Regions from separate parts of the Priestia sp. TSO9 genome, predicted to be linked through region 1. Evidence: a T-box and tRNA genes for the amino acid it is inferred to sense, from the RefSeq annotation. Region 1 holds a T-box; the other holds one or more tRNA genes.
What was found. A T-box is a leader RNA that pairs with one kind of tRNA and senses whether it is charged. The one in region 1 lies ahead of leuS (leucine--tRNA ligase), so its partner is inferred to be a tRNA-Leu.
Positions count from the first base shown of each region.

Region 2: it encodes a tRNA-Leu, which carries the amino acid that the T-box ahead of leuS (leucine--tRNA ligase) is inferred to sense. The anticodon was not compared.

Region 1 is NZ_JAJEKD010000015.1:1,823,631-1,835,594, forward strand. Features, by position in the region: gene LJC66_RS24580 (BaiN/RdsA family NAD(P)/FAD-dependent oxidoreductase) at 34-1,305, shown strand; gene LJC66_RS24585 (sporulation protein Cse60) at 1,310-1,489, opposite strand; gene LJC66_RS24590 (rhodanese-like domain-containing protein) at 1,944-2,255, opposite strand; gene leuS (leucine--tRNA ligase) at 2,495-4,909, opposite strand; T-box leader at 4,974-5,192, opposite strand; gene LJC66_RS24600 (hypothetical protein) at 5,436-5,627, opposite strand; gene LJC66_RS24605 (GntP family permease) at 5,692-7,014, opposite strand; gene LJC66_RS24610 (MDR family MFS transporter) at 7,171-8,358, opposite strand; gene LJC66_RS24615 (hypothetical protein) at 8,517-8,672, opposite strand; gene LJC66_RS24620 (YtzC family protein) at 8,685-8,948, opposite strand; gene mnmL (tRNA modification radical SAM protein MnmL/YtqA) at 9,118-10,080, shown strand; gene mnmM (tRNA 5-(aminomethyl)-2-thiouridylate-methyltransferase MnmM) at 10,077-10,646, shown strand; gene LJC66_RS24635 (tetraprenyl-beta-curcumene synthase family protein) at 10,659-11,717, opposite strand; gene LJC66_RS24640 (alpha/beta fold hydrolase) at 11,749-11,964, opposite strand, start outside.
Region 2 is NZ_JAJEKD010000013.1:603,254-615,217, forward strand. Features, by position in the region: gene LJC66_RS11285 (GerAB/ArcD/ProY family transporter) at 1-16, opposite strand, end outside; gene LJC66_RS11290 (hypothetical protein) at 521-790, shown strand; gene LJC66_RS11295 (phospholipase D-like domain-containing protein) at 1,100-2,494, shown strand; tRNA gene LJC66_RS11300 (tRNA-Trp) at 2,714-2,787, shown strand; tRNA gene LJC66_RS11305 (tRNA-Leu) at 2,814-2,895, shown strand; tRNA gene LJC66_RS11310 (tRNA-Gly) at 2,915-2,986, shown strand; gene LJC66_RS11315 (Na+/H+ antiporter NhaC family protein) at 3,201-4,601, shown strand; gene LJC66_RS11320 (GerAB/ArcD/ProY family transporter) at 4,801-5,901, opposite strand; gene LJC66_RS11325 (Ger(x)C family spore germination protein) at 5,922-7,145, opposite strand; gene LJC66_RS11330 (spore germination protein) at 7,135-8,757, opposite strand; gene LJC66_RS11335 (YczF family membrane protein) at 8,904-9,131, shown strand; gene LJC66_RS11340 (GNAT family N-acetyltransferase) at 9,211-9,723, shown strand; gene LJC66_RS11345 (YjcZ family sporulation protein) at 9,912-10,034, shown strand; gene LJC66_RS11350 (sensor histidine kinase) at 10,246-11,964, shown strand, end outside.

The DNA of each region.
Region 1 (11,964 bases):
AAATTTTTTAAGAATAGACAGGTTGGTGAAAGTATGATATATGATGTAGTCGTAATCGGAGGAGGACCTTCTGGTTTGATGGCATCGATTGCAGCTGGTGAGTCAGGTGCAAACGTATTATTAATTGATAAAGGCAATAAACTTGGACGAAAGCTTGCCATTTCTGGAGGCGGACGCTGTAATGTGACAAACCGTCTTCCCATTGATGAACTTATTAAACACATTCCAGGAAACGGGCGCTTTTTATACAGTGCGTTTTCTGTTTTTAATAACGAAGATATCATCTCTTATTTTGAAGGCCTTGGAATTAAATTAAAAGAAGAAGATCACGGCCGTATGTTTCCGGTTAGCAATAAAGCGCAATCTGTTGTTGACGCATTAATTAGCGAACTTCACCGTCTTCGTGTGACGATTCGCACAAACACAGCCGTTAAACGCGTAAACTATGAGAACAACACCGTGAAAGAAGTTGTGCTTCAAAACGGGGAAGCAATCCAAACGAAAAGCGTTGTGATTGCAGTAGGTGGAAAATCAGTACCTCATACAGGTTCGACAGGAGACGGTTATCAATGGGCAAAAGATGCGGGACATAAAATTACTGAGCTTTACCCAACAGAAGTTCCTATTACATCTAGCGAACACTTTATTAAAACCAAAACGCTTCAAGGTCTATCGCTTCGCAATGTAGGACTAAGCGTGCTAAATAAAAAAGGCAAGCCTGTCATTACTCATCAAATGGATATGATTTTCACTCACTTTGGCATCTCTGGCCCTGCCGCTCTTCGCTGCAGCCAATATGTTGTTAAAGAGTTAAAGAAACAAAAAAGCAATACTGTTCAAATGTCTCTTGATTTATTTCCTAGCCAAAACGAAGAAGATATTTTTCAACAATTAGTCAAAACAACAAAAGAAGAGCCGAAAAAAGCAATTAAAAATGTCTTAAAAGGTTTTGTATCTGAACGCTATCTATTGTTTTTACTCGAGCAGACAGGCATTGATAGTCAGGCGCTAGCAGGACAGCTTCAGCATGAGAAACTGAGAGAATTCGCAAGACTGTGCAAGCGATTTGAATTTGCTGTAAACGGCACGCTTTCTTTAGAAAAAGCATTCGTCACAGGAGGCGGCGTATCTGTTAAAGAAATTCACCCAAAAGAAATGTCTTCGAAATTTATGCAAGGCCTTTACTTCTGCGGGGAAATTCTTGATATCCATGGATACACTGGAGGATACAATATCACTTCTGCTCTTGTAACAGGCCGTTTGGCGGGGAGTAATGCAGGAGAATTTGCAACAAGCCTAGCATAATATGCTAGGCTTTATACATAACCATGGCTGAAAAACAGTACACCTGCTCATCACGATCAACATCAACTGTCACTTGGTATTTAATATCAACGACGTCTTCATCCTCTAATTTCCGTAAAAATCGATTCACCGCAAATTCTAAATCTTTTTCATGCTCTTTATCAAACATTTTTACTTGTATCACAGCTTCGACCACCTTGTCCTATCAAATTTGTTTCAATCAGAATGGACTGTTTCTCTTGATGATGGTTTTTGTACTGATTTTCAATCTCTTACTACCTCTATTTTTATGAGGGCTTTTATAGATTTAGTCATCATTTGTTTTCCTGCTATCATTTTAGTCGGATGGCAGAAGTTTCATTCAAAAAAGAGAGTGAGACATAACGAAATGAATCCAATCTAAAGACGAACAAATGAGATACATGAGCTGAACCGCTTGTAATACGGAAGCCGATTTCCGTGCAAGACTTCGCTTTCCGCAGGGTCTCACCTGTTCTGCTTTTCCCGCAGGAGTCTTCCCCTTACCCTCCAATCAACTGCTAGGAGAAACGAAACAAAAAAATGAACCACTAATCAAACGTGTTGATCAATGGTTCATTTTTCACTTCAGCTAAGATACTTTTGTCCCAGCCTCTTTTTTATTTATTAACCGTTTTTCCTTCCCACTCTAACATACCGCCAACCATATTTGTTACTTTATATCCTTGTTCTTGAAGGTAGTAACATACGTTTTCACTGCGGCGGCCCGAACGGCAAATGAAAATATATTCTTTGTCTTTATCGAAATAATCCACATTAGCTGGAATATCATTCATACGAATGTGTTTAGCAGTTGGAATCATTCCTTCTGCTACTTCTTCATCTTCGCGCACATCAACTAAATGAAGTTCTTCTCCATTTTCAACGCGTTTTTGAAGTTCTTCAGGCGTAATTACTTTTACTTCTTCCATCTTCGTCATTCCTCTCTATTCTTTCATTCAGCTTGCTATCGCTATTGTAGCAAATTCAAATACCTTTATGCCACTAAATAAGAAAAGCTTAAGCAGCAAGATGCCTAAGCTTTTCCAATCGTAGTTAAAGGTTTGACTAAGCGCCTGATGTCAAACCCGAAAGGCGGACATCAGGCGCTTAGGTCTAGAACAGAACCCCTGACTGCTCTTTAGTCAGGGGTTCTCTTCTACATCCATACTTAATTAGCTACGATGTTTACTAATTTACCAGGCACAGCAATCACTTTGCGCACTGTCTTACCTTCAATGAACTCTTGAACATCTTCATTAGCCATTGCAATATCTTGAAGCTCTTCACGAGATGCCTCAGCAGGTACATTAACTTTTGCACGTACTTTACCGTTAATTTGAACGACAATTTCCACTTCATCATCTACAAGTTTCGCTTCGTCAAACGCAGGCCAAGCCTCATACGAAATTGTATCTTCGTTACCTAGTTTGCTCCATAATTCCTCAGTCGTATGAGGACAAATTGGTGCTAATAGCTTCACAAATCCTTCTACGTATTGCTTTGGCAGCACGTCAACTTTGTATGCATCATTGATGAATACCATAAGCTGAGAGATACCTGTATTAAAACGGAGGCCTTCGTAATCTTCCGTTACTTTTTTCACCGTTTGGTGATACACGCGTTCAAGCGTAGTGTCACTGCTTTCTTGAACCTTGCTGCTTAATTCACCGTTATCGTCAACAAGTAAGCGCCATACACGATCTAAGAAACGGCGTGCACCATCAAGCCCTTTTGTTGACCAAGCGATTGATGCATCTAAAGGTCCCATAAACATTTCGTAAAGGCGAAGCGTATCTGCACCGTGGCTTTCTACGATTTCGTCTGGGTTTACAACGTTACCTTTTGACTTACTCATTTTTTCGTTGTTTTCTCCAAGAATCATACCTTGGTTAAACAGTTTTTGGAACGGCTCTTTTGTTGGAACTACGCCGATATCATATAAAAACTTATGCCAGAAACGAGCATATAATAAGTGAAGAACAGCGTGTTCAGCTCCACCGATATAAATATCAACCGGCAACCATTCTTTTAATTTATCTGCATCTGCTAACGCTTCACTGTTTGTTGGATCAATGTAGCGTAAGTAATACCAGCAGCTGCCTGCCCATTGAGGCATTGTATTTGTTTCGCGGCGCCCTTTTTTGCCTGTTTCCGGATCTACAACGTTCACCCAGTCATCAATGTTTGCTAACGGAGATTCACCTGTGCCTGACGGTTTGATTTCAGTCGTTTTTGGTAACACAAGCGGAAGCTGATCTTCAGGAACTGCCGTTGTTGTGCCATCTTCCCAGTGAATAACAGGAATTGGTTCACCCCAGTAGCGCTGACGGCTGAATAACCAGTCACGCAGACGGTACGTTACTTGTTTTTCACCTTTTTCATTTGCTTGAAGCCACTGAATCATATTTGAAATTGCTTCTTCTTTATCTAAACCATTTAAGAAGTCTGAATTAACGTGCTCGCCGTCGCCTGTATAAGCTTCTTTTGAAACGTCTCCGCCCGCTACCACTTCTTTAATCGGCAGTTCAAATTTAACCGCAAATTCATAATCACGCTCATCATGAGCCGGAACAGCCATAATTGCACCGGTGCCATAGCTCATTAAAACATAGTCAGCAATCCAAATTGGCATTCTCTCGCCGTTTACAGGGTTAATTGCATAAGCACCAGTGAATACGCCAGTTTTGTCTTTAGCTAAGTCTGTACGTTCTAAATCGCTTTTGCTTTTAATTTGATCTAAATACGTTTCTACTGCTTCTTTTTGTTCGGCTGTTGTAATTTTTTCTACAAACGGATGTTCAGGTGCTAAAACGGCATACGTTGCCCCAAATAGCGTGTCAGGACGCGTTGTAAACACAGTAAACGTGTCCTCGTATCCATCGATTGTGAAGTGTACGTGAGCTCCTTCAGAGCGGCCAATCCAGTTGCGCTGCATTTCTTTAATACTTTCTGGCCAATCAAGCTCATCTAAATCTTCTAGTAAACGATCTGCATAAGCTGTGATTTTAAGCATCCACTGCTTCATTGGACGACGCTCAACCGGATGTCCTCCACGCTCACTTTTGCCGTCAATAACTTCTTCGTTCGCAAGTACTGTTCCTAGAGCAGGACACCAGTTAACAGCTACTTCATCCACATAAGCTAAGCCCTTTTTATATAGCTGTAAGAAAATCCACTGCGTCCATTTGTAGTAGGTAGGATCCGTTGTATTAATTTCACGCTCCCAATCGTAAGAGAAACCTAACGATTTGATTTGACGACGGAAATTATTAATGTTAAGTTCAGTGAACTCAGCCGGATCATTTCCTGTATCCAATGCGTACTGTTCAGCAGGTAGTCCGAATGCATCCCATCCCATTGGATGAAGTACATTGTATCCTTGCATACGCTTCATACGAGATAAAATATCCGTTGCTGTATAACCTTCTGGATGCCCAACGTGTAAACCCGCTCCAGATGGATAAGGGAACATATCTAATGCGTAAAACTTACGCTTTCCTTCATCTTCTGTTGTTCTAAATGTTTTATTTTCTTCCCAAACTTTTTGCCATTTTTGTTCGATCTTTTCATGATTAAAAGCCATACATAATCCTCCTTGTACGCTCCAGCTGTATTTAATTAAACTAAAAAACCCCTCATCCCTCAAACAAAGGGACGAGAGGTTGAATAAACTTCCCGCGGTACCACCCAAATTAGCACAATTATGTACTCACTCATTTTCCTTAACGCGGATAGACGGCAAATGTTACTTTACTTCACATTTACAACTCCAAGGTGAGTTCATGAACGCTCGTTTGCTGACTCGCACCACCCGTCAGCTCTCTTAGCTCGCTTCGTTCACTACTATTCCTTATCATAGTTTTTACATCATACTACCTTGTATTGTAAATAATATGTTCGTAAACTGCAAGTTGTTCAAGGGATTTTGTAAAAGTTTCTGCACTGCAGCACTGCTTTGTTGCTAAATCCTCTCTTTTATTCTTATATATGAACAACTTCTCCCAAAAACATACATCCACGGCCAAACAAAAAAGAGAGTGAGACATAATTAAATCAATCCAATTTAAAAACGAACAAATGGGATAAATGCGCTAGTATGAATTTCTTGGTTACACCGCTGTTGATTTCCGTGCAAGGCTCCTCTTTCCTCTGGCAGCCGATGATCCTCCTCGTTTCTTACACTCATGCGGGGTCTCACCTACTTCAGGAGTCTTTGTCTTGCCCTCCACTCCGCAGCTAGAAGCACCTAAACAAATGAAACCTACGTTCACTATAAACATGAAAAAATCCGAACGATTCATCGTTCGGATCTTCTTTCACCTAAAATACTTTTATCCCAGTCCCTACTTTCTTTAGCTGCTATTATTAAATGCCAAATCCAAAAGAAAACAGGATGATCGCAAGTACAAGACCAACAAGCGGCACAATCACCGTCATTGCTGCAACTGATCCATACGCATCTTTATGAGTTTCTCCGCAAATAGAATTAATTGTTGTTACGACATAACCATTATGAGGCAAGGAATCTAATACTCCAGAGGAAATAGCTACTACGCGATGGAGAGCTTCTGGATTTACACCAGCATCTAGATAGTGAGGCGCTAAAATTGGCAAAGCAATCGCCTGACCTCCTGAAGCCGAACCAGTCATCCCTGCGATAACACTCACGGCAATAGCTCCTCCAATCAACGGACTTCCTGGAATATGCGTCATGGCATCTACAGCCACTCCAAACGCGGGAACAGCCTTAGCAACCCCTCCAAAACCTACGACAGCAGCTGTATTCCCAATAGCAATTAACGCACCCAGCGTTCCTTCTGAAGCTGCATTCCAAAATCCTTTAAAATGCTTTCGATTTACAATGTATGTGACAATGATGCCGCTTAAAAGTGCGACAATCAGCGCAGATTGCTGAAGGGGCTTATGAAGTGCAAAAGAAATAATGAGCACGACCACAAGCGGAAGCAAACTTAATAAAGGATTAGGAAGAGACTGATTTTCCGTTACTACTGGATCTTTCTCGCGTGATATAAAACGCTCCCCATTTTTAACTGCTTTTGAAATCAAGCGCTTTAACCACCAGTAGCCGAATACAGCCATCACTACCGCTACAACTAAACTAACTTCCCATCCTGCATACGGACTAGTCTTTAAATATTCAATTGGAATCCAGTTTTGGATTTCAGGCGACCCAGCCGAGGTCATCGTAAACGTAACCGAACCAAATGCTAAAGCAGCAGGAATAAACCGCCTCGGCAAATCGGCTTGTTTGAATAAGCTTAAAGCCATTGGATAAACAGAGAATGCTACTACAAACAGACTGACTCCTCCGTATGTTAAGACCGCACAGGCAAGTACAATCGCCAACACTGCTCTTTTCATTCCTAGTTTACTGACAATCCAGCGGGAAACACTATCAGCGGCCCCGCTGTCTTCCATTACTTTTCCAAAGACGGCCCCCAATAGAAACATTAAATACCAAGCCGCAATAAATCCTGTGAAACCAGACATGTAATTTCCAACAAAATTTGCTTCTCCTTCTTTCACAAGCTGTGGAAATAAAGGCATTCCGCTTGTTAACGCAACAACTAAAGCACTGAGCGGACCTGCTATAAATAAATTCATGCCTCTCATCGTTAATACAATGAGCAGCAATAATCCTCCAATTAATCCAATCATACTAAGCATGTTTAGCCCCCCATGAAGTCATATAATTAGAAAACGCTTACATATTTACAGGTATATACTCCTTTCTTTGCTTGTCACGACCCTTACTATATTATTAAAGGAATACTGAAGACATTCCTACGTTTATTAAGCAGTCAAAAATAAAACCATCTCTATTTATTTAGAGATGGTTAACGAACGCTGACGTTTTTCTTTTAATTTATAATCGTATATCCATGTTGTACACATGCTGAATAGCAATAGCCCAATTAATAAATAGCACAGCGTAGACATATTAAAAGCATCGAAAATAACGCCTCCAAAGAGAGGACCAATCATTTTACCTGCAGTAGCCATGCTGTTAACTACACCTTGATAAAATCCTTCTTTTCCAGATGGAGCCAACTGACTTGCAACAGCTGGAATGGCCGGCCAAACGAACATTTCTCCAATTGTTAACACAACCATTGCTGTTAAGAACTGCGGAAATGTTGTAGCATTCACCACGATAACAAAAGAAGCCACAAAAATAACCGTTCCAATTAGGACCTGTACTTTTAACGTTTTTGCTACTTTTTGAATGATGGGTACAATCAAAGGCTGACCGACTACAATTAAAATCCCGTTAATCGTCCAAAGCAAACTGTAGCTGGAAAGAGGTATATTCAGCTCACGCGTATGCGTAGCAATCGTTGTTTGCCACTGAACATACGCCACCCAGCATAAGACATACCCCGTACATAAAATAAGAAGAGCAGTCAGCTTCGTTCTATGCCCAATGCTCCCTGCTTCATTAAGGACATTCGTTTGTCCCACGGTAACCGAAATATGACGATATGAAAAAATAGCAATAAGCAGAAAAATAACGTATAAAATTGTATTAGCTAAGAAAATATACGTAAATGAATAAGACGCTACAATGCCCCCTACCGCGGCGCCAATAGCTACTCCTGCATTTTGAGCAACGTACATCGCATTAAATGCTTTTCTTCCGCCTTGTGGCCAAACGGACCCTGCCATTGCATACATAGACGGAAACACAATACCAGATCCAAACCCTACAACAACCAAGAGAACAACGTATGTAGGCCAACCATGGAAAAACACGAGTCCCACTAATGCAATAAGAGTAATAATAATCCCTGATAAAATGGATTTATATCCTCCAATTTTGTCAAAAAGCGTTCCTCCAAGCAAATTTCCTACTACGCTTGCCGCAGAATTCAGCATAAGAACCACTCCTGCGACGGATAACGACTTTCCTAAATGTTCATTTATATAAATTGTATTGAGAGGCCATAAAAATGAAGCTCCCGTTACGTTTACAAGCATACCAATAATCAAAAACCAAAGTGATTTGGGCATTGATCTCCCCCCTATCTATTCGAATGCCAACGTACATTCTAGTCTTTTCTTAAAGGGTTCGCAATGCTTTTACATATAGACAATTTATTTGAAATTCGCTGACTATTTAAAAAGGTGATTTCACATGACAATATCATGCAAAACCACCTTTTTATCGCTTATTTTTGCTTCGAACGAACCGGCTGTGCACGCTTGCTGTTTCGTGCTTTTAATTCTTTTACCGGATCAAAATCTTTTCCTAGCTCAATGTCATTGCTGTTGATCCCGTTTTTTGTTTTTTGTTCCGGATTATTTTGATTTGAACGCGTTGCCATAAAATCCTCTCCTTAATGCTGAGTTGTGATCAATTTATTTTGCAGCTGCTGAACTTGCAGGCGCATGCGATATAGCTGCTCTCTTTGCTGTGCATTTGCACTGTGAGAAAACTCTTCAATTTCTTTATAAGCATTTTCTAATTTTTCCTGTGCTTTTGTATATTCAGTGTCGTTATAATGTTCTTGCTTCATGCCTTCCTGCAACTGACCTTGTCCAAAGCGAATAGCATCTTCACACTGTTGCATAAGTTGATCCACTGCTTGACGAGTTGTCATTCTCTATTCCTCCTATTCGTTCATTTCTGTCTTATATTGCGCAACTTTACTTCCCTTTACGACAAGAAGAACCTGTTAAATATAAGCATCCTTAAATTTGTTTGGCACTTTTTCACGTTTTTGATACAATTTGTTGATGTATATTGCATGTAAAAAGGAGGTTGCTGATTTGAGTCAGACAAACCCATTTCCGTATAAATCTGAAAACAAACGTTATCACACCTGGAATTACCACTTACGTAACCACTTTGGCCATAAGGTATTTAAAGTAGCCTTAGATGGAGGATTTGATTGTCCAAACAGAGACGGCACGGTAGCTCACGGCGGCTGTACGTTTTGCAGTGCTGCCGGCTCAGGGGATTTTGCCGGAAACAGAGCGGATGACCTCGTGACACAATTTAATGAAATCCGTGAAAAAATGCATCATAAATGGAAAGACGGAAAATACGTTGCTTACTTTCAAGCATTTACTAATACTCATGCTCCTGTCGAGGAGCTTCGTGAAAAATATGAAGCCGTCTTAAAGCTTCCCGGAGTTGTTGGGCTTTCTATCGCCACGCGCCCTGACTGTCTCCCCGACGATGTGGTGGAATACTTGGCTGAATTAAATGAACGAACTTATCTATGGGTAGAACTTGGACTGCAAACTGTGCATGAACGAACTTCACTGCTTATTAACCGGGCACACGATCATCAACGCTATGTAGATGGGGTAGCTAAGCTTCGAAAACACGGTATTCGCGTTTGTTCTCACATCATTAATGGTTTGCCTTTAGAAACACCTGATATGATGATGGAAACCGTACGTGAAGTAGCAAAATTAGACGTTCAAGGAATTAAGATTCATCTGCTTCATTTGCTAAAAGGAACTCCTATGGTCAAACAGTATGAAAAGGGCCTTGTTGAATTTCTTTCATTTGAAGAATACGTAAAGCTTGTATGCGATCAGCTCGAAGTAATCCCTCCTGAGATGATTGTTCATCGTATTACAGGCGATGGACCGATAGACCTCATGGTTGGACCGATGTGGAGCGTAAATAAGTGGAGCGTATTAAATGCCATTGACCAAGAGCTCCAACGTCGCCAAAGCTATCAAGGAAAATATTACGAAAAAGAGTTGATGGAAAGATGAAAATAGAACGTATCCTGCCTTTTGCCCGCAAATTGCTCACTAATGCTGTGGCCCCAGGAGATGTCGCGATTGATGCCACAGCAGGAAATGGACATGATACATTGTTCTTAGCTAACTTAGTCGGAGATACAGGTCATGTATATGCATTTGATATTCAACCTCAAGCCATTCAAGCAACTCAGCAGCGATTGACCGAACACCATGTAGAAAACAGAGTAACACTTATCCAAGAAACCCACAGCAATATAAACATGCTTCCTCGTTCTATTAAAGGACGAGTCACGGGCGCTGTCTTTAATTTAGGTTATTTACCAGGTGGAGATAAAGACATTGTCACCACTTCTGAAACAACAATCTCTGCAATTGAGCAGTTACTTGATTTGCTAGCACCTGAAGGAGTGATTGTGCTCGTTATTTATCATGGACACGAACAAGGGAAACAAGAAAGAGACGATTTACTAACATATGTCCAAAATCTTGATCAAAAAGACGTTCACGTTTTACAATATCGTTTCATGAATCAGCAAAACAACCCTCCCTTCATCATTGCTATTGAAAAAAGATAAGCCGCATATGGCTTATCTTTTTAACATTCGGTACAAGCGTCCGTTGATATAGAAAAAGTAGCTGAGGGCTCCCCCCGCTTTTATTAACCTACGTGCATTCACATGAACATGTTTTTGTGCCCGCACTTTTTGATCCGACAAATAAACGCCCAAGAGTCCTTTATAGATAAAGCAGTGAAAGTGATAATCCGGCAGTTTTTTAGCATATTCGTCCGCTTTTACGACAAAATGCAAAAAGCGATCCATCATTTGCTGATAATGAGGATAATAAAAACAAAAGTTCAAATCTCCTCCTGCTTTATCTTCTTCTTGGTCAATTAAATAATCGAGTAAAATATGTAAGCCTTGAATATAAGGAAAATATCCTGCTTTTATTTTCTGCGTCATTTCTTCGGTCATCTCTTCTTGAAAGCTATAAGCAACTAAACAAAAAATTCCTAACGTTGAACCAGAGCACGCTGAAAATTCATACCACTCCATTTCAGGAACACTGTGCCGGTGAGCATCGAACCAATTCTCTAATCGTGGAACTCTTTCCTTGATTTCAACATGCTTATGTATTTGCAAATCACAATAATAATTAGCTAGTTCTAATAAATGTGAAGAGACTATATGGTAATTACAAGCTTTTCGCAAGGACTGCTGACAAGTCTGGACAAGTCCGGCTAAGTATCCTCCGTCGTCTTTATCCGTTCGAAAACGATAGTAATCCCCAAGAGGTGCATGAGGATTCAACGCATCTGGCATTGATTCATGTAAGGCGGCAAAATCTTTAGGGTCAAGCGAATTGCTGCGGTCACATAAGTTATCTAAGTAATCGCTGATTGTTTGGTAGGCAACAATAAATTTCACGCATTCAATCATATTTTCTTTCGCTAAAATCGATAGGATACCGCCCCCTTCACAATGAAAAGTTTTTGTATCGATACTTGCCAATGCTTGAGTACGCAATTCTTTATTAGGAATCTCTTTTGCTCGTCCGCGCCAATAATTAAGCTCATGATGAACGACAGGAAACACTTCTCGATAAATTTTTCTCATTAAGGAAATAGGATGAGACGGAATCTTCATTTATTTTCACCTCAATTTCTTACCGCACTTATTAAATGTGAAGATCGACAAAACTTTTTGCATATGTAAAAACGTATTCTCTTTCAGGCTCATTAAAGATTTCATGATACAGCTGAGACCATTCTTTGTAGATTTTTTCACTTAGCTCTATTTCATCAAACCACTGCCTAACAATCAGCTTTTCAATAATTTTATCTTCTCCTGCCTGCATCACAAGAAGCGGGACATCAGGCAAACGATCGATATC
Region 2 (11,964 bases), on a different contig from region 1:
TAAGCAAAATGAGCACATCCTTTTGCCATATACACTAATTAAGTGATCCAACGGAATAATAAGTGACTTAAAGGTCGAAACATTCCTTCTACCCAATCAGAAGGGTTCGGTAGAGGCAGCCGAAAGATTTTTGCAAGAGCGATTATGATACTGACTGTCATGAACACAATAAAAATGTTCCGTTCCTTTTTATGGGAGTGTTGAGGTAATCTTTTTATTTCCATCCATATAATCCCTGCACAAATGATCAAAAAGGAAAGAAACAAGTGCATGCAGTCAACCCCAATACATTTTTTCGTTCAGATAAGCTATTCGTATGATGTCCGCTAAAGAAAGTGATTATACATTTCTGTAAAATATAGAAAGTATTTCAGGAGACAGAAGATATTTTCTAGGGCTCTTAAATGATTGAGGGATTTGTTATGAGGAATATTTACTTAGCCTTAACCTATTGAAGCATCGTATGAATAAGTAGAAAAATGCCACACTAAAGAGTGAACAAATGGAAAGGAGCACTATGATGAAAAAATACCCATATAATAAAGATAAACAACAATCGTTTCAAGCAGCGCAGCAGGGGCATAAAGAAGCAGTAGATGCATATAAACAAGCAAATGAAGCTAAAAATGATGCATCGTACGGCCATGAAGCGAAGCAAGCGATAGGTGAAGTGAATGAAGCCTCTCAGCAAATTGAGAATGCGCTTGAAAATGCTTCTGAAACACAGCGTCAGCGTTTAACAGAGTTTCAGCAAGATATAAAAGATATGGAGAACGACCTTAATCAATAAAAGAGCCGCTGTTTTACTTAGGCAGGTTCACAATAGAGAGTATAAATTGTAAAAGCAGAAGATAATCAACTTCTGCTTTTTTTATTGGTAGTATGAACGTAGGTTTCGTCTATATAATTGCTTCTAGCTATTGTTTGGAGGGAAAGGCGAAGACTGGCACGGAAATCAACAGTGGTGTAATAAATAATCCATCATTCCATTCTTATTTTAAAAGGTATAGAAGTTAAAAAAGTAAGAATCCTAATAAAAACAGAAGAATAAGAATGGAAAGGGATTGTGACAGGAAACATGCTAATAAATATACTAATAATGATTGTCGTATTGTACTTCATATATGTATTCGTAACTGCAGTGGTACTGTTTTATGTCCCTTTGCACAAGGGAAAAGACTTAAAAGTAATGAATACTGAGAATTTTTACGGGAAGAAAGAATCCACAGACCGAGTTATGCTTTTAGAAAATGGTTATTTTTCAGGACTTGTTCGGATGCAGATGATTCAAGAAGCGAGGCATACAATCGATATTGCGTACTTTTCCATCGGTAAAGGTCGTTCTTCGGATTTACTTATGGGCGCTTTATTCGAAGCTGCGGATCGAGGTATACGTATTCGAGTGCTGTTAGACGGGATCTCTCATGGGTTAAAAGGCAAGAGAAAAAATGTTCTGTATGCTCTAGCTTTCCACAATAATATTGAATTAAAGTACTATGAGCCCTTTATTATTTTTAAACCTTGGACATGGCATAATCGTCTTCACGATAAAATAATAGTAGTCGATGGCCAATTAGGTATTAGTGGAGGACGAAACATTGGAGATAAATACTTGGCCAGTCAACCAAATAAAAATTTTGTCTATGACCGTGATGTGCTGATTTATAACACAAAGCAAGAAAGTCATAGTGCCATTCTCTCGATGGAGAAGTATGTAGAGAAATTATGGACTCATCCGTATACACGCAAAGCTTTTCCAAAGCTCAACAAAACTAAACAATTTCGTGGTCTTTCAGGAAAAAAATTGTTGATAGATCAATACGAAGAGGCCAAAAAAGCAAACGAACCTTTTGTTCATCCTTATATTGTATGGAGAGAATCAACGATGCCTACAAGAAAAGTTTCTTTTATTACAAATCCTATCCAAAGAATGAATAAAAGTCCTTTTATATGGAAAACATTTATTAAGCTTTCCCAACAAGCTGAAAAATCCATTGTTGTTCAAAGTCCTTATATCGTACCAACAAAAGAGATGGAACAGTATATAGATAAGCGAGTGAAACCAAAAGTGCAAAGAATTATTTTAACTAATTCGATTACATCCACGCCAAATGCTATGGCTTTTTCTGCATACCTGGGAGTAAAGAATCGCGTTATAAAAGCTGGTTCGAAGCTTTATGAATATCAAAAGCCTTATTCAATTCACGGGAAATCTGTTGTTTATGATCAGCGTTTAAGTGCAGTTGGTTCTTTTAACTTAGATTCACGATCTGTATTTTTAAACACTGAATCCATGGTTATGATAGATAGTGAAGAATTTGCAGCCGAGTTAACAAGAGCTATTGAAACTAAAATTTCTCACAGTATGCTTGTGGGAAATGAGGGAGAACCTGTGGAGTTTTATACGGATTCTCAAAAAAACGTGCCTCCTGTAAAATCTGCACTCCTACATATTCTTTCGGTCTTTACGCGATTTTGGAGACATTTTGTATAGCGCTGTGTTACAGCAGAGTCTTTAAAAACAAATAGCGGAGATTAAAGAGGCTGCAGCTGGTGAAAGGAATGTGTAAACAACTGTGATATGCCTCACAGTTTTTTGAAACCCCTAGTACTAGTTATGATTCATCAAAAGACCTATTGACGAAATTCCATATATGTTTTATTATGATATAGCGTCGTTCATAAACGAGGTTCTTTTGAAGAAATCATTTCTAGGGGCATAGTTTAAAGGTAGAACTACGGTCTCCAAAACCGTCAGTGTGGGTTCGATTCCTACTGCCCCTGCCATTTTGGAGTTATCTTTTAATTCACACGCGGGTGTGGCGGAATTGGCAGACGCGCTAGACTTAGGATCTAGTGTCTTATGACGTGGGGGTTCAAGTCCCTTCACCCGCATCTTTATTTTGATATATGCGCGGAAGTAGTTCAGTGGTAGAACACCACCTTGCCAAGGTGGGGGTCGCGAGTTCGAACTTCGTCTTCCGCTTCTTTTCAAAAGCAGTTTGCATGTGCAAACTGCTTTTTTGTTGTAGAAATAAAGAGTTTTAGTATGCTGTTTGTAATCAGAAATATTTTATTAAAGCAATACTGCTTATACGGGTTGTTTTCGTGAATATAGACACAATATTGGGGTTACATTAAAAGCTAATGAACGATACGTGAAGACATCTAATATGGTTTTTAAGATAGGGGAGAGTCCTATGGAATCTAGTTGGTTTTCAATTATACCGTTTTTAATTGTTATTCCCATAGCTATTTTCACCAAACAAGTGCTGCCAGGGTTGTTTTTAGGCCTATTAGTAGGCGCTTATTTGATTGATCATTCGATTATCGGAGGTGTTGAAAAACTGCTTCACTACGTTGTACAAGCTCTTAGAAACAAAAGTAATATAGAAATCGTCGTCTTTTTATACGCGTTTTCAGGGCTTATCGGAATGATTAAGATGGCTGGAGGAGTTAAGGGGTTTGTAGAAACAGCTGCTGAAAGAATTGATACAAGAAAAAAAGCCCTTATTTTAACCTATGTTTCAACCATTGGAACATTCAGTGCTCCCACATTTCGTTTTGTGACGATCGCGCCCATCATGAGAGCGCTGCTGAAAAAAGTGAAAATGACGACAGCAGAGCTAGGGTTTGTTATTGAAACAACTGCTACTCCTGTTATCGTCTTAATTCCCGTGGCAACGGCATTTGTAGGATACATGGTATCCATCATTCAAATGGCGATTGATCATCAAGGCATAAAACAAGACGCTTATTCTTTGTTCATTCAAAGCATTCCTTATAATTTCTTTTCGATTGTGATTATTTTAGTAGGGATTTATTTAAGCTTTTTTCATCATTCAACATCTACAGCTCCTATGAAGCTCAAGAAAGAAGACGAAAAAGATTGGCATGATTGTCATCCTTGCGTATCGAAGGATTTGCCTTCTAAGCCTTGGAATCTGTTAGTGCCTTTACTTATTGTGATTTCACTCACCTTACTTTTAACATGGTGGAGTGGACATCGTAAGAGTCACACCTTTTTTGAAGCATTTATTAAAGCAGACGTGCTAGAAGCGATGGTAGTAGCTTTAATTATGACTACGTTAATTACCCTCATTTTTTTCTTATTTCAGCGCTTTACATTACAGAATTTGCTTAATGGGTTTATCACAGGAGGGAATGACTTAATGTCCGTTATTCTGCTGTTATCGGTAGTATGGGGGTTATCCGCTGTTACAGAAGACTTGGGTTTTTCGAATTTCGTGACCGCACATTCTAAGTGGATTCCTCAAATGTTTGTCACTCCTTTTATGTTTGTGTTTGGAGCTGCTATTTCTTACTTTATCGGGTCTGCTTGGGGGACGTGGGGGATTTTAATGCCGCTTGGCGTATCGCTTGCGAGTTCTGCAGATATTTCTTTGCCGTTGATTATCGGTGCAGTATTTGCAAGCGGTTCATTTGGAGCGTTTTCTTCGCCTTTAAGCGACGATACGAATACCATCGCCAAAATATTAGATTTATCTGTTATTGAATATGCCAAATATAAATTAAAGCCAGCTTTAATTGCAGCTGGAATAACAGTTGCTTTTTATCTCGTTGTATCTTTCTTGTTTTAAATGAGGGAAATAGCCATCTAGTATCAATTTTTCATTTTTTTCAGCTTAAAGTATGCATACAGTCCTAATGATACGCACACTAGCATGATACAAGTAAGCGGAAATAAGATTGTATTAACAAAATGATCATAAAACCATATATACACGAACATCACCTCGATAATTTTAACGCCATTTTTCTATTTATTAGAGATATATACTATCTGTGCTGCTTCTTCCTATTTTTCAAAAAGGCGATAATCAAAAGCAGTATAGGTATGATAGAAAATAGCGGCATATGTAAAAGAAATCTCGCTACGTGCAGCCCTTCATAAAGGTGTTCTTGAAAATTACTAGCGATTGTAATCGACAGAAATAACACAATGATGCCTAAAGGATACGCTAGACGGGAAGGCGATTTAATTTTAAATAAAGTAGCTGTACTTATTATAGAAGCATAAAACAAGATGCTAACTTTAAAATAAATCCCAATAACCATAGCGAACATAAAAAATACATCTAGACGCTCTAAAAAATCAGCTACTTGGATCGTTTGGACAGTACTCAGAAGAGGGAACTGTGATCTTGTCGTCAAATCAACTCCAAGCACGCTAATGTTAATGATCATCGTAATAATTAGGTTAATTCCGCTTAATCCCGTTGCGCATATCATGGTGACACTCGCTTTTTTGGGATTGCTCAAATAAGGAAGAAGCATGGTAAATACAATAGCTTCCGTGAAAGGAAAATACAGCGTTTCGGTTAAAGCAACTTTTGCAACGGGCAGTACTCCTTCTTTTAATACCGGCTGTAAGTTCTTAAAATCAATTAGTCCTGAGCTAATAATTAAGATGAAGCCTGCCACAGCCAGAAAGTACATAAAAATAAACAGAAGCTCTCCTGACCGGGCTATCGCTTCAATTCCTTTTCGGGTAATATAGATAATGACCAGCATTAATAAGGCATTGGCAATAAATAAAGGAGTATCGGGATAAGCAAAAGTAAGAAGCATCTCTCCGAAATCTCTTAGAACTCGTGATGCATCGTATAAAAAATAAACGATATATACGAATGCAAGAAGCGTTCCCAGTGCCTTACCTAAAATTTTCTGCATATATTCTGTGGGCAGGAGGTCCGGATAGTAGGAATAGAGCTTGTGATAAACTAAAAAGAAGAAAAAACTGCACAGCATGCCAATTAAAATAGCTAGCCATGCATCTTGCTTCGCTCTCATTGCAAGAGGAACTAATAGAGCGCTTCCCAGTTCGAATAACACCATGAGAATAAATAATTGAGTGGCGCTGATTTTTGCTTTTTCCATATAGCCAGAACCTCCTTACCTCATTGTTGTTTTTCTTTTACGCTAGAGAGAAACGATTTATTGCGCAGACCCGTTCGGCGAATGTAAGCTTCTACTGTAACGTCTACATTCAATTTTGGAAAGTAAACGTCATCCCATTCTGATTTGAGTTTTTCCCACTGGTTAGGCCTCGTGCGTTCCAGCGCTGCTCCAAACCCAAAGATGTCAACTTTGTCTGTCTGAGCTTGTTTAATAGCTGTTTGTAATTCTTTTTTTATTTCTTTACCTGCTGCTTTTTCCATTTTTTTGAGTACAGCAGGTTGACGTGTATCAACAGGGACCTCCACTTCTCCAAGATCGCCTTCTACGCGAGTGTGAACGGACACATAAGGTTTTCCTTTTACCATTTTTACAGATACATCCGTTTTTTGACGAACTGTTTGATAGGCAAGCGCTTCTTTTTTTCCTTTCCAGTCTATATTAATATCGGTTCCTTGTATTTTATCAAGAATCCAAACGCTGCCTCTGGCTGGACTATTGTACAACCAGTCGATTAACTTTCCATTTTTAAAAACAGCAATGCCAGAAGCACGAAGGGTAGCTTCTGGTGCGCTTTGCTGGAGGTTAGCTAATTTTTCTGCTTGTTTAGGATTTCCAACTAAACGAAAACCCGAGACCAGTGCTTCTCCTCCGGGAGATTCGAGAGATCTCATCACTTCTTGAAAGGAAACCTTTAGATTTTCTCCCCATTTTCTTTGAGTGAACTCCAGCGTTTTCATAATTTTGTTTGCTGGAATTTTATCGACAGGTGTTAGTGCTTTTACCAAATCAGCAGCACTTGACTGGTTTGCGATTACTAAGGAAGTCGTAATTCGAAAATCAGGATCGCGATCAATAGAATCAATAAGAATGTTAATTCCTTCTTCACGCGCTAGTTTTTCTCCGATCACGACTAAGTTGGTATGGGCATAATAAAGTCTTCGGGAAATTCTAGCTGAAGCGCGCCTGCTTGCTTCAACTAAATTATCACCGGAAGCAGAATAGATCGTAACAGGCGGACTTTGGGTACCGCCGCCCCCTTGTAAGCCAGCTACATTTCCCGGGTTAATAATTTGAAAGGTAAGCTCATACCGCCCGTCTTTCGTTTTATCAATTCCCATTGCCGATACAAGTGCAAGATCCGTTAACTCTTTTTTACTCCAGCAGCTAGTAAGCAATACCATCATTATGGTCATTACCAGTAAAAATAAACTTTTACGTTTCATTTTGATCATCTTCTTCCATTTCTTGGTTGATCATACCTCTTGAAGAAGGAGGCTCAGGCTTTTGATGTTTGCTTTGACGAACTTTGTTATCAGTAATTAACTTAGGTCTTCTTCTCATCGTCCACCATGGCAACCGCATCAACGTATCTTCATTGCTTGCAGGAATAAACGGTGCTAATGGCGTCATATAAGGAACACCAAATGAACGTAAGCTGCACAGGTGTCCAACCCCCATTAAAAGAATAAGAATAATACCATAGAAACCGAATGTAGCCGCCCCTAATATAAATAAAAAACGAATTAAACGCGCTGAAATAGCCATATCGAAAGACGGCGTTGCAAAGCTAGCAATAGCTGTAATCGATACGATAATAACCATAGCTGGTGAGACGATCCCTGCTTGAACCGCTGCTTGCCCAATAACAAGAGCTCCGACGATCGATACGGCAGAGCCGATAGCTTTTGGTAAACGAATCCCCGCTTCACGTAAAATTTCAAAGGTGACTTCCATAAAAAAAGCTTCTACAAACGCGGGAAATGGAACGGATTCTCGCTGTGCCGCAAGAGCTACAATAAGCGTTGTGGGTACCATCTCTTGATGAAATGTCGTAACCGCCACATACGTAGCAGGAGCGATAAGTGAAATCATAAACATAAACACCCGCAAAAGACGAATGGACGTCGCAATATCAAAGCGTGCGTAGTAGTCTTCAGCCGATTGGAAAAATTGAATGAACAACGCTGGAGCAATAAGTACAAAAGGAGTTCCATCCACAAAAATAGCAATTCTTCCTTCCAAAAGGTTACCTGCCACCACGTCGGGTCTTTCTGTATTATAAATAGTTGGAAAAGGAGTGACCGTTTGATCTTCAATTAGCTGCTCAACATAACCTGATTCCAAAATACTATCAATATCAATGTTTTTTAATCGCTTTCGAATTTCTTTTACAACTTTATCGTTTGCGATGCCATGAATATACATAAGAGTGACATCCGTTTTAGTTACACGGCCAATCTTCATCGATTCTAGCCATAAGTCAGGTGTTTTAATAATTCGGCGCACCATGGCTAAGTTTGTGCCAATAGACTCAGTAAAGGCACCTTTTGGTCCCCGCACTACCATTTGGGTAGTAGATTCTGAAATGGCACGCTTTTCACCGCCTTGTGTACTTACGCTGAGTACGCGGTTTATGCCGTCGACAATAAGAAGGCTGTCTCCTGACATCAAAGAAGACAGTAAATCATTCCAGTTGTCTGCAAACGATACGTTGCCGATTGTTACGATGTCTTCGGAAATTAACTCTAATGCATTTTTATCGTTTAGTTCGTTTTTTTGATTATCTTTCATAAGAGACTGCAGTAAGTAATCTTGAATAGCCTGATTATCTACAATCCCTTCTATGTAGACGATAGCAGCAGCTAAACTGTTATTGACGCCTATTTTAAAATGACGAATCACAATATCTGAGCTGTTTCCAGTTTTCTCTTTAATGAGGGTAAGGTTCTCAGACAACAAATTCTTAAGAGAAGACACTGTTTGTTTGCTGTTCGTTTGATCTGCCTGAGGTTGAAGCTTATTTTTAGATTTTAGATTTTTAAAGAACGAAGGCATAAATGAAAGCACCCTTACTGTAGTTTTTATTAATTTGACCAAAAACCGTATAATTATGTAATTTTTAACAAAATATCTTTTGCATGACGGTAAATGAAAATGACGACCCTATGAGGTAAGTAACGATTAGGTGAGGAGTGAAAGGAATGAAAATTATTGGAGTTAGCCTGCTGCTATTTGGATCTGTGATCGCTCTGTCTGTAGGAATTGATCTTTTTCAAGGAACGAACGTACTGCAGGCACTATACAATGCGTTAAGCCCGTTTCGTGTAATGGAAGTGGCCGAATTATTTGTCCTTTTTTCTCTTTTGTTTTTCTTTTTCGCAGAGTCTCTTTATCTTCTTTTAAAGAAGCGGCAACAAAAACAACAGTAACTTGGTGCAAAAAGGTTTTTATCTCTTCACTATCGAAACAAGCGTATAGAAAGATAGCTTTGAGATAGGGGAGAACCACATGAACATTGATACTGACAGACTACTAATACGCAAATTTAACTATGAAGATTGGCAAGATGTCTACGCATATACATCTGATGCTCATGTCATGAAGTACATACCAGAAGGTGTTTTTAGTAAAGATGATGCAAAGAAATTTGTAAATGAAAATATGAAAGAAAATGCTAAAAATTTTCCAGTTGTATTAAAAAACGAAAAAATTCTAATTGGTCATATCGTCTTTTTTAACTATTTTGGGGACCATACTTATGAAATTGGCTGGGTATTTCATTCTTTCTATCATCAGAAAGGATATGCTTCAGAAGCGGCAAAAGCAATCGTGGACTATGGCTTTAACACAATGAACCTGCATCGGATTATTGCTACTTGTCAACCTGAGAATACGTCTTCTTATCGTGTTATGGAGAAGATCGGGATGAGAAGAGAAGGGTATTTTAAAAAATGTATTCCAACTGACAAAGGATGGTGGGATGAATATTATTACGCGATTTTAAAGGAAGAGTGGAAATGAGCTTTACTTTTACGGAATTGCATTTTTCGAGTTGTAAAGACGAAAACAAGCCCAATTTTTAAAAAATGAGCAGAACAGCAAACCAAAACGTCTAGGCAGACATACAATAAGCTATCCATGAGAAACACCCCATGTTTGAACCTTCTTTGTTTTAGCAACAGAAAATCACGTTGAAAGGGAGTGCTTGTATGTCTAATGCTGGATGTGGATTCGGTTCTGGTTTCGCTTTATTAGTTGTATTATTTATTCTATTAGTAATTATCGGATGTAGTTGTTATAGCGGTGGTTATGGTGGCGGCTACGGCTGCTAATTATATCACTGAATAGCCTAAAGAAATTTCTTTAGGCTTTTTTGTGTTTTAAAAGTCCGTTAGTTTCTAAGAAAATTACTTATTTATTAGCGGTTATGATAAACGATTGAACAATTAAAAGACCCTACCACGATCGATATCTGCTATACTTTTAATATAGATAATAACGCTTACATATATAGATCAGCAAACAAAAAAGAGAGGGCATAAGGTGAACTTTCCTATTTCGAAAAGTATTACAACTAAATATCTTCTTTTATTTACGGTTATTTTAATTGTCCCGGGCATCATCATTTATTACATCATTACGGGCTATGCAAGCAAAATTATTAAAGAAGATGTAAAGGTTCAAAACATTGCAAGTAAAGACATTATAGCTAAAAGGTTGAATTCAGAAATTGAGCATGTAGCTTCGCAGCTGCAGCTTATTGCAGGAGAGGGGCTAGAGTCAGATCTTAACATAAATAGAATGTATAACCGAGCTAAACAAGCAAATTCACAAAGTTCAGTTATTCATTCGATTTACTATATCAATGAACAAAAACGCGTAAAGTTTGAAACGCCTTTTGCTTCAAGCCAAAACAATTTAATGTATCATCACCCTAATTTTACCCAAGTATATTGGACACATACGTACGCTTTATCGGATCTTATTCAAAATTATCGTCATCAAAAAGTAGTAACCATTTCTGTACCCGTTCTTACTAATGATAAAGAATTTAAAGGAATTATTGTTGCAGAACTAAGCCGGGATTATTTATCAGAGGTGTTAAAAAGCGTCAGCCTGTCACGAGGACACTTCGGTTTTTTAACGGATCGCAAAGGAAATGTCATCGCATCTACAAGCGATAAGCAGCTTAACAAGAAGTTTTCAGTAGACAAAATACCAAACGTTTCTGGCTATACTCACATAAATCATAATGGACAAGAGAGTTTAGCAGCTTATCAAACGAACCAAGAAGGCTGGAACTTGGTTTACGGTGTACCGACTAACGTAGCCTTTTCTCCTTTACATAAATTATCTCTTTTACTGCGCGTTAGTTTTATTAGTATATTGCTGCTTGCTTTATTTTTTATATGGTTAGGCATCAAAAATATTTTACAGCCAATCGTCAAGCTTACAAGCTATGCAAAAACGTACCGGAATTCTCAAACGTTCGTGCCATTAAATAAAGAAGCGCCGGCAAAGGATGATGAGCTGAGTATATTGACACGTACAATTATTGAAATGGGAAACAGCAATTACGAAAAACAAAAAATGCTTGAGCAAAGTGAAAGATACCTTCACGATGTATTAGAAGGAATTCCTTATGGGATTATTACAATTGACCCGAGGAGTAAAATTACATACGTGAATCAGCAGTTTGAAAGAATGGTTGCTTTTCAGCGCCAGGACATGATTGGTTTTAACTTAAAAGATTTACCAATAAAATCTGAAAGCGTAGATTTTATTTTGCTTCACACATTGGCATCTGGGAAAGACATGGAAGAGATAGAAAGCTATATTCTCGATTCAGACGGCAGAAAAAGAATTGTTAAAGTTACGACATCTACTTTTTATACCGACACAAGTGAAGTGATGGGGATTATCGCGGTCATGCAAGATATTACCGAAATAAAGCAGTTACAGCTAAGACTGCAGCAAAGTGATAAGCTAGCGTCTATCGGACAAATCACGGCAGGAATTGCCCATGAAATAAAGAATCCTCTAGCCATTTTATCAGGATCAGCTGAACTTTTGCTGGATGAAGCGGAAGAAAGCGCCTGCTCAGAAGAAGTAAAAGAGCTTGCTGCGGACGTATTCATCGTTGTAAGCCGTCTCAAAGAGATCACAAATAATTTTCTTAATTTTGCAAACATGAGTCAAAAGGAAAAGAAAGAAGTGTCACTTGTACAAGTGTTAGAAGAAGTGTTTCATTTACTGCGTTTA